Regions from separate parts of the Paenibacillus sp. FSL R5-0519 genome, predicted to be linked through region 2. Evidence: riboswitches for the same ligand, from Rfam matches in the RefSeq annotation. Region 2 holds a riboswitch; the other holds the start of a gene.
What was found. A riboswitch is a leader RNA that binds a small molecule or an ion and turns the genes downstream of it on or off. The one in region 2 is predicted to bind thiamine pyrophosphate.

Region 1 (4,678 bases), 2.9 Mb from region 2:
GTTACCGTGCCGAAGAGGTGTTCACAGACGGAAGACAAGCAGCTGCACAAGGCTATTTCGAATATAACTGCTCTAATCGTTAGCTTGCGAACATGACAAAATCTTGGAAGGAGTTCCTGAACTGTTTACATTACTTTCAGAAAAGACGAGACCTGTGCTAGAATAGGGGTTCGGAACCATAATAAAAGTAATGTCTAATAGATAGGAGCAACCTCATCTTATGAGTTTATTGTCAGTAGAGAACGTGAGTCACAATTTTGGAGATCGCACGTTATTTAAAAATGTATCGTTTCGTTTACTCGCCGGAGAGCGTGTAGGACTTGTTGGTGCCAATGGTGTTGGTAAATCCACATTAATGAACATCCTTACCGGTAAATTGCTTAAAGACAGTGGAAAAGTGGAATGGACACCTAAGGTCCGTTATGGATATCTGGATCAGCACACCAAGCTTACGCCAGGCAAAACGATTCGTGATGTGCTTAAGGATGCTTTCCTTCCGTTGCTTGAATTGGAAAAACAAATGATGAATATTACGGACCAGATGGCAGATGCAGATCCAGATAAGCTGGAGCAGTTGCTGGAAGAGATGGGCGATATTCAGGAACAACTGGAACAGGGCGATTTTTATCTGATTGACGTAAAAGTTGAAGAGATGGCCAATGGTCTTGGTTTGTCTGCAATTGGTCTTGATCGAGATGTCGCAGCTCTAAGTGGTGGACAGCGCACCAAGGTGCTGCTTGCCAAGCTTCTGCTCGAAAAACCTACAGCTCTGTTACTGGATGAGCCAACCAACTATCTGGATGTTGAGCATATTGAATGGCTGTCACGTTACCTGAAGGACTACCCGCATGCATTTCTCCTAATCTCCCATGACACGGAATTCATGAATGAAGTCGTAAATGTCATTTATCATTTGGAATTTGCCAAATTAACGAGATATGCAGCGAACTATAACAAGTTCCTGGAGATGGCTGATATGAATAAAGCTCAGCATATTGATGCGTACGAGAAGCAGCAAGAGTACATCAAGAAACAGGAAGATTTCATTCAGCGTAACAAGGCGCGGGCTTCAACTTCAGGTCGTGCGAAGAGCCGCGAGAAACAGCTGGACAAGATTGAACGTATTGATCGCCCGGATGAAGCGGCTAAACCAACGTTCAAATTCAAGGATGCCCGCGCGAGTAGCAAAACGGTCTTTGAGGGTATTGATTTTGAAATTGGATATACGTATCCTTTGCTGCCCAAAATGACGATGACGATTGAACGTGGTGAGAAAATTGCCATTGTAGGCTGTAATGGTGTGGGTAAATCGACACTGCTGAAAACCATCCTCGGGAAAATATCTCCACTGAGTGGAAAGACCTTTTTGGGAGATTATCTCGAAACGGCCTATTTTGAGCAGGAGGTTCGTGCTGGAAATATCACGCCGATCGAGGATGTCTGGAATGAGTTTTCACATTTGACTCAGAATGAGGTCCGGGGTCATCTCGCTCGCTGCGGATTAAAGAATGAGCACATTACTCGTCCGCTCAACATGCTGAGTGGTGGAGAACAAGCCAAGGTTCGTTTATGCAAACTCCTGATGCGCGAAAGCAACTGGATTTTATTCGATGAGCCGACAAACCATTTGGATGTCACAGCCAAAGCGGAGTTACAGCGTGCCTTGCAAGATTTTAAGGGAACGGTGTTACTGGTATCTCATGAACCTGATTTTTACGAGGGTTGGGTCACCAAAACATGGAATGTCGAAGAATGGTCTGAGAAAAACTAGATGATTTGAGACCATGTTTAACAGAAATGACGGTGACAAAAAAATCCGTCTATGGTAACATAGGCTACAACTTCATATGAACACTAGGGGGGCCGCACGATGCGGCTGAGATGGAAGAATGCGATTCCGGACCCTTTGCACCTGATCTGGATCATACCAGCGTAGGGAAGTGGCGAGCGCGTTTCAGTGAATGACGTGAGCAAACGGCAACTCGAAAAGATTTCAACCGTCTGCTTAGCGAATTGAAACATGCAGTTGCGTGTATAACGTTATGGCTATAGGTCTTTAGCTGTACTGCACGAAATGAACTGTATGCATCAGTCAGTGATCTGATCCTATAATTCATACGCAGCCACTCCCCTACGGGAGTGGCTTTTTTTGTGTTTTCATAGCATTCACGCCTGGAAGGAGAGGGAGGGTACCGCAATTTTTCATGAGCATGTTCACGAATCATTTGAATTGCATGTTGTATCTACGGGTGCAGGAGATCGAGCATCTTTTGTAAAAGCAGCCAAGGATGTTTGGCCATGGGTGGACTATATTCACATACGAGAGAAACAACTTACATGGCAAGACAAGATCGGTTGGGCTGAAAGTATGCGTAATGTTGGTATTCCATCTTGTCGCATCGTTATCAATGGTTCAGAACTGCCCTCAGAGAATGATCTCTATGGCGGTGTTCATTGGGGGCAAGATGCGATACGTAAATACAACCCTGCTGTCATAAGCAAAATGCAGCGATATCGTCTGGGTGTATCTGTTCATTCCATCGATGAGGCAAAAATCGCTGAAGAACAGGGAGCTGATTACCTTTTCTTTGGGCATGTCTTCGCGACCAACAGCAAGCCAGATCTAGAACCAAGAGGATTATATGCTCTTGATGAAGTATGCAGAGGTGTCTCCATTCCTGTCATCGCGATCGGAGGCATAGAGCCGGGAAACATCGACGCGATTCGCTCTGCTGGGGCACAGGGAGTCGCCGTGATCTCAAATGTATGGTCGAGCGATTCCCCGGATCGGGCAGCTGCATCACTAAGGCAGGCTATCGTTGCTACAGGAAGTCTAAGCCGGTGAAAGGAGATAAGAGGATGAATGAGATCGTAACGGGTCAGAACAGGAATCATTTCAGTCATCAACTGAACTCTGAAACGGAATCAAGAAGCAAAAGTGTACCTGATAATCCGGATAAGATTCATGTAGAAACGATTATTGTAGGCGGAGGTGTCGTTGGTTGTGCCATTGCGTATGAGCTTGCTTCCCGTGGACAGGGTGTTTTGTTGCTGGAGCGTTCCGCGATTGCGGGAGGCACTTCTTGCGCAGCGGCTGGAATGCTGGCGCCAGATAGTGAGGATTTTGCTCATCCTTTGATGGCTAAGCTTGCCAGGCAGAGTAGACAGTTACTTATTGAGCAACAAGGGATAATGGATACCCTCAGTGGGGTAGAGGTCGGCCTGCAACGCCATGGATTCTTGACCCCTTTTCGATCATACAGTGAATTAAGCCGCTATAAGAACAATCGAAATTCCGGTTTGTCTGTTGATGAGGTGTGGTGGGATCGTTCGGTTGTGCAACAGGAGGCAACGTGGCTTAACAGAGATACATACGGAGCCTACTACAGACCATACGAGAGTGAAATCCTTCCTGTCCATCTAACTAGGGCATATGCGGAATCTGCTCAAGCCATGGGCGCGCGGTTTATGGAGGACATACAGGATATAAATGTACAAGCAAACGAACACGGCGTGCAGGGGATCACCACATCGATCGGTGAGATAACGTGCAAACATGTCGTTATAGCGGCTGGATTACAGAGTGAAGCATTGATGAGACATGTGAATCTGAGCTTACCTGTGTGGTCGGTAAAAGGAGAAATAGCTGCTGTTCAGTTCTCAGATGAACATGCAGGGTACAGACCTGACAGAACGGTTTATGCAGAGGATGTCTATATTGTTCCCAAAGCCAATGGCGAAGTTTGGCTCGGGGCAACCAGTCTGCCGGGCAGAACGGATTTGAATGTTTCTGTACAGGGTGTTCAGAAGCTGCTAACAGCGGCTACCCACTGGGTACCCGGGATGAAAGAAGCGCAATTTAAGCGAGCGTGGGCAGGTGTAAGACCGGCAACGCCAGATGGGCTGCCTTATATAGGTGCATGCAAGAGTATACCTGGACTGTTCGCTGCCTTTGGGCATTACCGTAATGGTATTTTGCTAAGTGCGATAACAGGCAGGCTTATCGCGGAGTTAATCGCTGGCAAAAGCTCAGAAGAACTCGGAATTGAAGCGCTGAATCCAGAGCGTTTGAACAGAAAGGGAGTGGTGCAGTGAATATCATCGTTAACGGTCAACGGATGGAGATTGAAGACAGCATGAATCGAGTGGATAAACTGCTCCAATCATTTGACCTGCAAGTCAAGACTGTAGTTGTAGAGCTGAACAGGAACATCTTAACGCGTGAGTATCATGAGACAACGGCATTAAGAGAAGGCGATCGAATCGAGATTGTACATTTTGTAGGAGGCGGTTGATGATGTTGAACATTGGTAAATATACGTTTGAGTCCAGATTATTGCTCGGAACAGGCAAGTTTTCGGATTTTGAAGTGCAGAGTCAGGCTGTGGATGCTTCTGGAACGGAAGTTTTAACCTTTGCTGTTCGTCGTCTGAATCTGGAGGAACGTAACCAGAAGCATTTTCTGGATACATTGGATCTGGATCAATACACGCTTCTTCCGAATACGGCCGGGGCTTCCACTGCGGAAGAGGCAGTGCGGATCGCCGAGCTTGCGCGGGCTTCGGGACTTTGTGATATGATAAAAGTCGAAGTCATCGGAGATGGAAAGACATTGCTCCCAGATCCGATTGAAACGTACAAGGCTTGCGAAATTTTGCTTGAAAAGGGCTTCACCGTA
Region 2 (4,678 bases):
AGGCTCCAAACCTCTGACGATAACCGCACTTTCGACACAACTCTTCCACAGCTTCCCGTTTGGAAAAGCCATATACCAGATTGTTCGCTCGCTCCCCTTCAATGATCTCCGAGAATGACTTCTCGTGCACATTACCCAGGTTAATCACACCCTCGCCATCGAGACAGCATGGAACCACTGTTCCATCCACTAGCACAGCCGCCTGACTACGCAATGCGTGGCAGAAGCCTTTGCCGTCATCTTCAGGTGCATCCAGACTTGGCCACTGGAACTCATGATCCTGATTCAGGTATACATTCGGGGCAATTTTGACCCCACTGCCTGGGACGACTTTTTCCTCAATGTGAAAATCCAGATTGAACTCACGTTCCAGCACTTCTAGGGTCTCCCGATTACGATTCATCTGAGCATTCGTGAAGTTATCCTGCGTCAGATTCCATAGCCGGAATGAGATGATGACATTGTGTTTCACCGCCTCATGTACAAAAGACAGAATGTTGCTCAGATATCCGTCACGGTCGGTTGAACCTTCATGCCCGTCAAAGCTGTGCAGAGAGAAATTCATCTGCCGCAGCGCCGGTTTTCCAAGCAGTTTATGCTGAGTCTTGGGCAGCAGGGTACCATTCGTTGTAATGTTCACCTTGAGTCCCTTCTCATGTGCGGAATCAAGCAGCAGATCTATTTTGGGATGCAGCAAGGGTTCGCCTTTGACATGTAGATAAATATGATTGGTATGTGGTTTAACTTGTTCCAGTATATTGTTGAAGACTTCAGGGTCAATGAATCCTTTGGCACGCTGTGTCTGCGGACAGAAGCTGCAAGCCAGATTGCAGATACTTGTGATCTCAATATATACTTTTTTGAACGTTTTCAACTTGGGTCCCCATTCTGCCTAGGAGGGAGAACAATCCCACCTGCATTTTGTGATCCGGCCTGTACGGCCCATCCCTATTATATCGAGTTCATGAGCCAAGGTAAATCAGAGAACGGGTTTATCGGGTTGAGTCAAATGATTTGGCTAGTGCCAAATGAACAGATTCAATCGCATGGATATATGTTGTATCAAATAAGGGAACTTCTGAATCCTCTACTTTTACTAATAATCCAATTTCGGTGCAACCTAATATGATTCCCTCAGCTCCATCATCAACCAGCCTTTGGATCACCTTTTTATAATAATCCCTTGATAAGGGCTCAATTTTCCCTAAACATAATTCCTCGTATATTATTTTATTGACAACTTTTCTATCCTCTTCATTCGGTATCAAAACCTTAATACCATTAAATTCAATTCGTTTTTTATAAAAGTCTTGTTCCATCGTATATTTCGTGCCGAGTAAACCAACCGTACTTATATGGGACTTATGAATTTGATTTGCTGTTGCATCAGCAATATGTACGATGGGTAGTGTCACTTTTTCTTCAATATGTTTAATTACTTTATGCATCGTATTTGTACAAATTACAATCATTTCTGCTCCTGCCTTTTCCAATGACTGAGCAGCATTCCCTAATAATTCACCAGCGCTTTCCCAATCACCTTCAGCTTGATAACGCTCGACCTCTTCAAAATTCACGCTATATAAAATGCACTTGGCTGAATGCAATCCTCCCAATTTATTTTTCACTTCTTCATTAATAACTCGATAATATTCTAACGATGACTCCCAGCTCATTCCACCAATAAGACCAATCGTTTTCATATTACACTTCCCCTTCCATTGATTACATCCCGAAAGCAGTGTATAGAAATTCAGTAGATATTGTATCGTATCTGTTTCATTAAATAAACCCACGGCCCCCTTTACATTCCACTTGCATGTGATATATGCTGAACACACAACTGCATATCTTGAACAATGCACTAGGGGAGCCTTACGGCTGAGACGAATCGAATGATTCGGACCCTTTGAACCTGATCTGGATCATACCAGCGGAGGGAAGTGGAGCGGCCTTTCAGTAAGCGGATTTTTTCATGTTGATGATGAAATTTAATGTGAATTGAACTTACAGACCCACTCATTTCTCCGGAAATGGGTGGGTCTTTTTCGCGTTCTGCGGGCAGATCAGCAGGTGTAATGAAAGATCCCGCAGTTTGAAGTTGAATTTGGAATAACAAGGGGGAACAGAACGAGATGGATAATAACATAACCATTCACAACATGAGCTACGCTTTCCCGGGAAAAAGGGATTCCCCCGTGCTCTCCAATGTGTCGATGCGTGTAGCCAACGGCGAATTCGTCTCGCTCATCGGCTCCAGCGGCTCCGGTAAAAGCACCCTTTTCAAGCTGCTGGCAGGCCTGCTTGAGCCAACCCACGGAACCATTGAAATTCCTTGGGTCCCTGAAGGAAAGCGACTGGGGCAGGTGGCCTACATGCCGCAAAAGGACCTCCTGTTATCCTGGCGAACCGTCATGGAGAATTGCATGCTCCCCGCTGAACTTGCTCCAGGGCGACATGATAAGGGAAAAATTCGCGCAGACATAATGGCAGGGCTCGACAGATTTGGCTTATCCGGCTACGCGCATGCTTACCCGGACGAGCTGTCGGGTGGCATGCGCCAACGTGTCGCACTGCTTCGTACTTTGTTGACAGGTGGCCATCTCATGCTGCTGGATGAACCATTCGGCGCACTCGATGCCTTAACCAAACGCGAGATGCATCGCTGGCTACTGGAGCTGTGGGAAGATCTGGGCAAAACCGTGTTGTTCATTACGCATGATATTGAAGAGGCCCTGCTACTCAGTGATCGGATTATCCTGTTAACTCCGGGGAGCCAAGGCCAACCGCTACAAGATTTGATGGTACCTTTGCCACGTCCAAGACATTCGGACATGATCTACGAACCGGCGCTCGTTCAGATGAGACGACGACTGGAGGAACAATTGCATGCGAGAGGATAACTTGGGAAACTGCATGAAGAATAACGTAAGGCGTTGGCTTGACCGTTATGGTCTGTTTATTTGGCTCCTGCTCTTGCTGCTTGTCTTCTGGGAGTGGATTGTGCGTATGGGATGGGTGCCCTCCTTCATCATTCCAGCCCCAACGGCGATTGCCAACTCCCTGTATGAGCATCGTCACCTCCTGCTGGCTACACATCTGCCTGCTACCTTGATGGAGGTTGTTGTTGGTTTTGGCTTGTCCATTGGTGCCGGAATTGCACTTGCAACTGGTATGCATATGAATCGGTCGATTGAAAAAGCGTTATATCCCTTCATCGTAATCAGTCAGACGATCCCGTTGATTGCCCTGTCCCCCGTCTTCATCCTATGGTTTGGCTACACGCTGTGGAGCAAAGTCGCGGTGGTGTTCCTGATCGCCTTCTTTCCCATTGTGGTGAGTACCTACGATGGACTTCGCCAAGGCGATCCAGAGCAGCGTGAACTACTGCTCACCATGGGAGCCAGCACGTGGGATATTTTTCGCAAACTCCAGGTTCCACTGGCACTTCCCTCCTTCTTCTCGGGGCTAAAGATGTCTGTGGTGTACTGCGTGGTTGGTGCAACGATAGGCGAATGGCTCGGTGGCAGCAAAGGTCTCGGATACTTCAGCCGCCGCATGTCCAGCAACATGAACACGGACGCGATGTTCGCCGCTATTGTGCTGTTATCCCTGCTCGGGATCGTTTTGTTTATATTGATTGCCTGGCTGGAGAAACGCTTTGGCACTCGGCGCCATGAAGCGAAAAAATAGCTGGATAAAATGTAGAGAGAATTTAGATGTTACTACAGGAATTACGCTCTACACAACATAACTTATGCACCATTCCAGCAGCTAACTTTAATCAGTACATTGTCACTTTGTCCGTTAACATGCTGCTGTCCATTTTCTACAAACCCAAACGATGAAATGAGGAACTTCATTTATGACTAACAAAGGTATATACTCCCTGCTTCCCATTATACTCATAAGCCTGTTGCTGATCGTTAGCGGATGCGGCACCACGGGTGCTGGCAAAAACACGCCAACAACAGATTCGGAAACCAATGCACAGCAAGCAAACTCGACTGTAACAGAACCAGCATCAGATACCAAAGATAAACTGTCCATCATGCTCGACTGGTACCCCAATGCAGTACATTCCTTCATCTATGTAGCTCAGGAAAAAGGATACTTTGCAGACCAAGGTCTGGATGTCGACATTCAGATGCCTGCGGATACCAATGATTCACTCAAACTGGTTGCTGCCGGTAAAATCGATCTGGCTCTAAGCTATCAGCCTCAAATCTTGCTCGCGCGTAGTGAGAACATTCCTGTACGTTCCATTGCTGCTGTTGTTCGCCACCCGCTCGTACATCTGTTGACCGAAGCGAATGGCAACGTGCGTTCACCCAAAGACCTTGAAGGAAAGACTGTTGGCTATTCTTCGATTCCGCTGTATGACGCGATGGTACGTACGATGATCAGCCACGATGGTGGCAACCCGGATAACATGAAGCTGGTCGACGTTGGATTCGATCTGATTCCTTCCCTGGCTTCTGGACAGGCGGATGCGATTATGGGTGGTTTTATTAACCATGAACAATTGATTTTGGAGAAAGAAGGCCATGCCATGAAATCGATTAATCCTGTCGACTATGGCGTGCCTGATTATTATGAATTGGTCCTGACCGCAAGTGAAGCTGGTATGGAAGCCAAAAAAGAACAACTGACCCGGTTCGTCAAAGCGATCCAGGAA

Region 1: linked by a shared signal. The riboswitch ahead of MKY73_RS12455 (thiamine phosphate synthase) and the one ahead of MKY73_RS25080 (ABC transporter ATP-binding protein) in region 2 are both predicted to bind thiamine pyrophosphate.

The regions. Positions count from the first base shown of each region.
Region 1 is NZ_CP150234.1:2,698,560-2,703,237, forward strand. Features, by position in the region: gene MKY73_RS12445 (hypothetical protein) at 1-83, shown strand, start outside; gene MKY73_RS12450 (ABC-F family ATP-binding cassette domain-containing protein) at 221-1,771, shown strand; TPP riboswitch at 1,847-1,956, shown strand; gene MKY73_RS12455 (thiamine phosphate synthase) at 2,150-2,845, shown strand; gene thiO (glycine oxidase ThiO) at 2,860-4,095, shown strand; gene thiS (sulfur carrier protein ThiS) at 4,092-4,295, shown strand; gene MKY73_RS12470 (thiazole synthase) at 4,298-4,678, shown strand, end outside.
Region 2 is NZ_CP150234.1:5,580,215-5,584,892, forward strand. Features, by position in the region: gene MKY73_RS25070 (radical SAM/SPASM domain-containing protein) at 1-874, opposite strand, end outside; gene MKY73_RS25075 (aspartate/glutamate racemase family protein) at 993-1,703, opposite strand; TPP riboswitch at 1,857-1,959, shown strand; gene MKY73_RS25080 (ABC transporter ATP-binding protein) at 2,136-2,903, shown strand; gene MKY73_RS25085 (ABC transporter permease) at 2,890-3,693, shown strand; gene MKY73_RS25090 (ABC transporter substrate-binding protein) at 3,866-4,678, shown strand, end outside.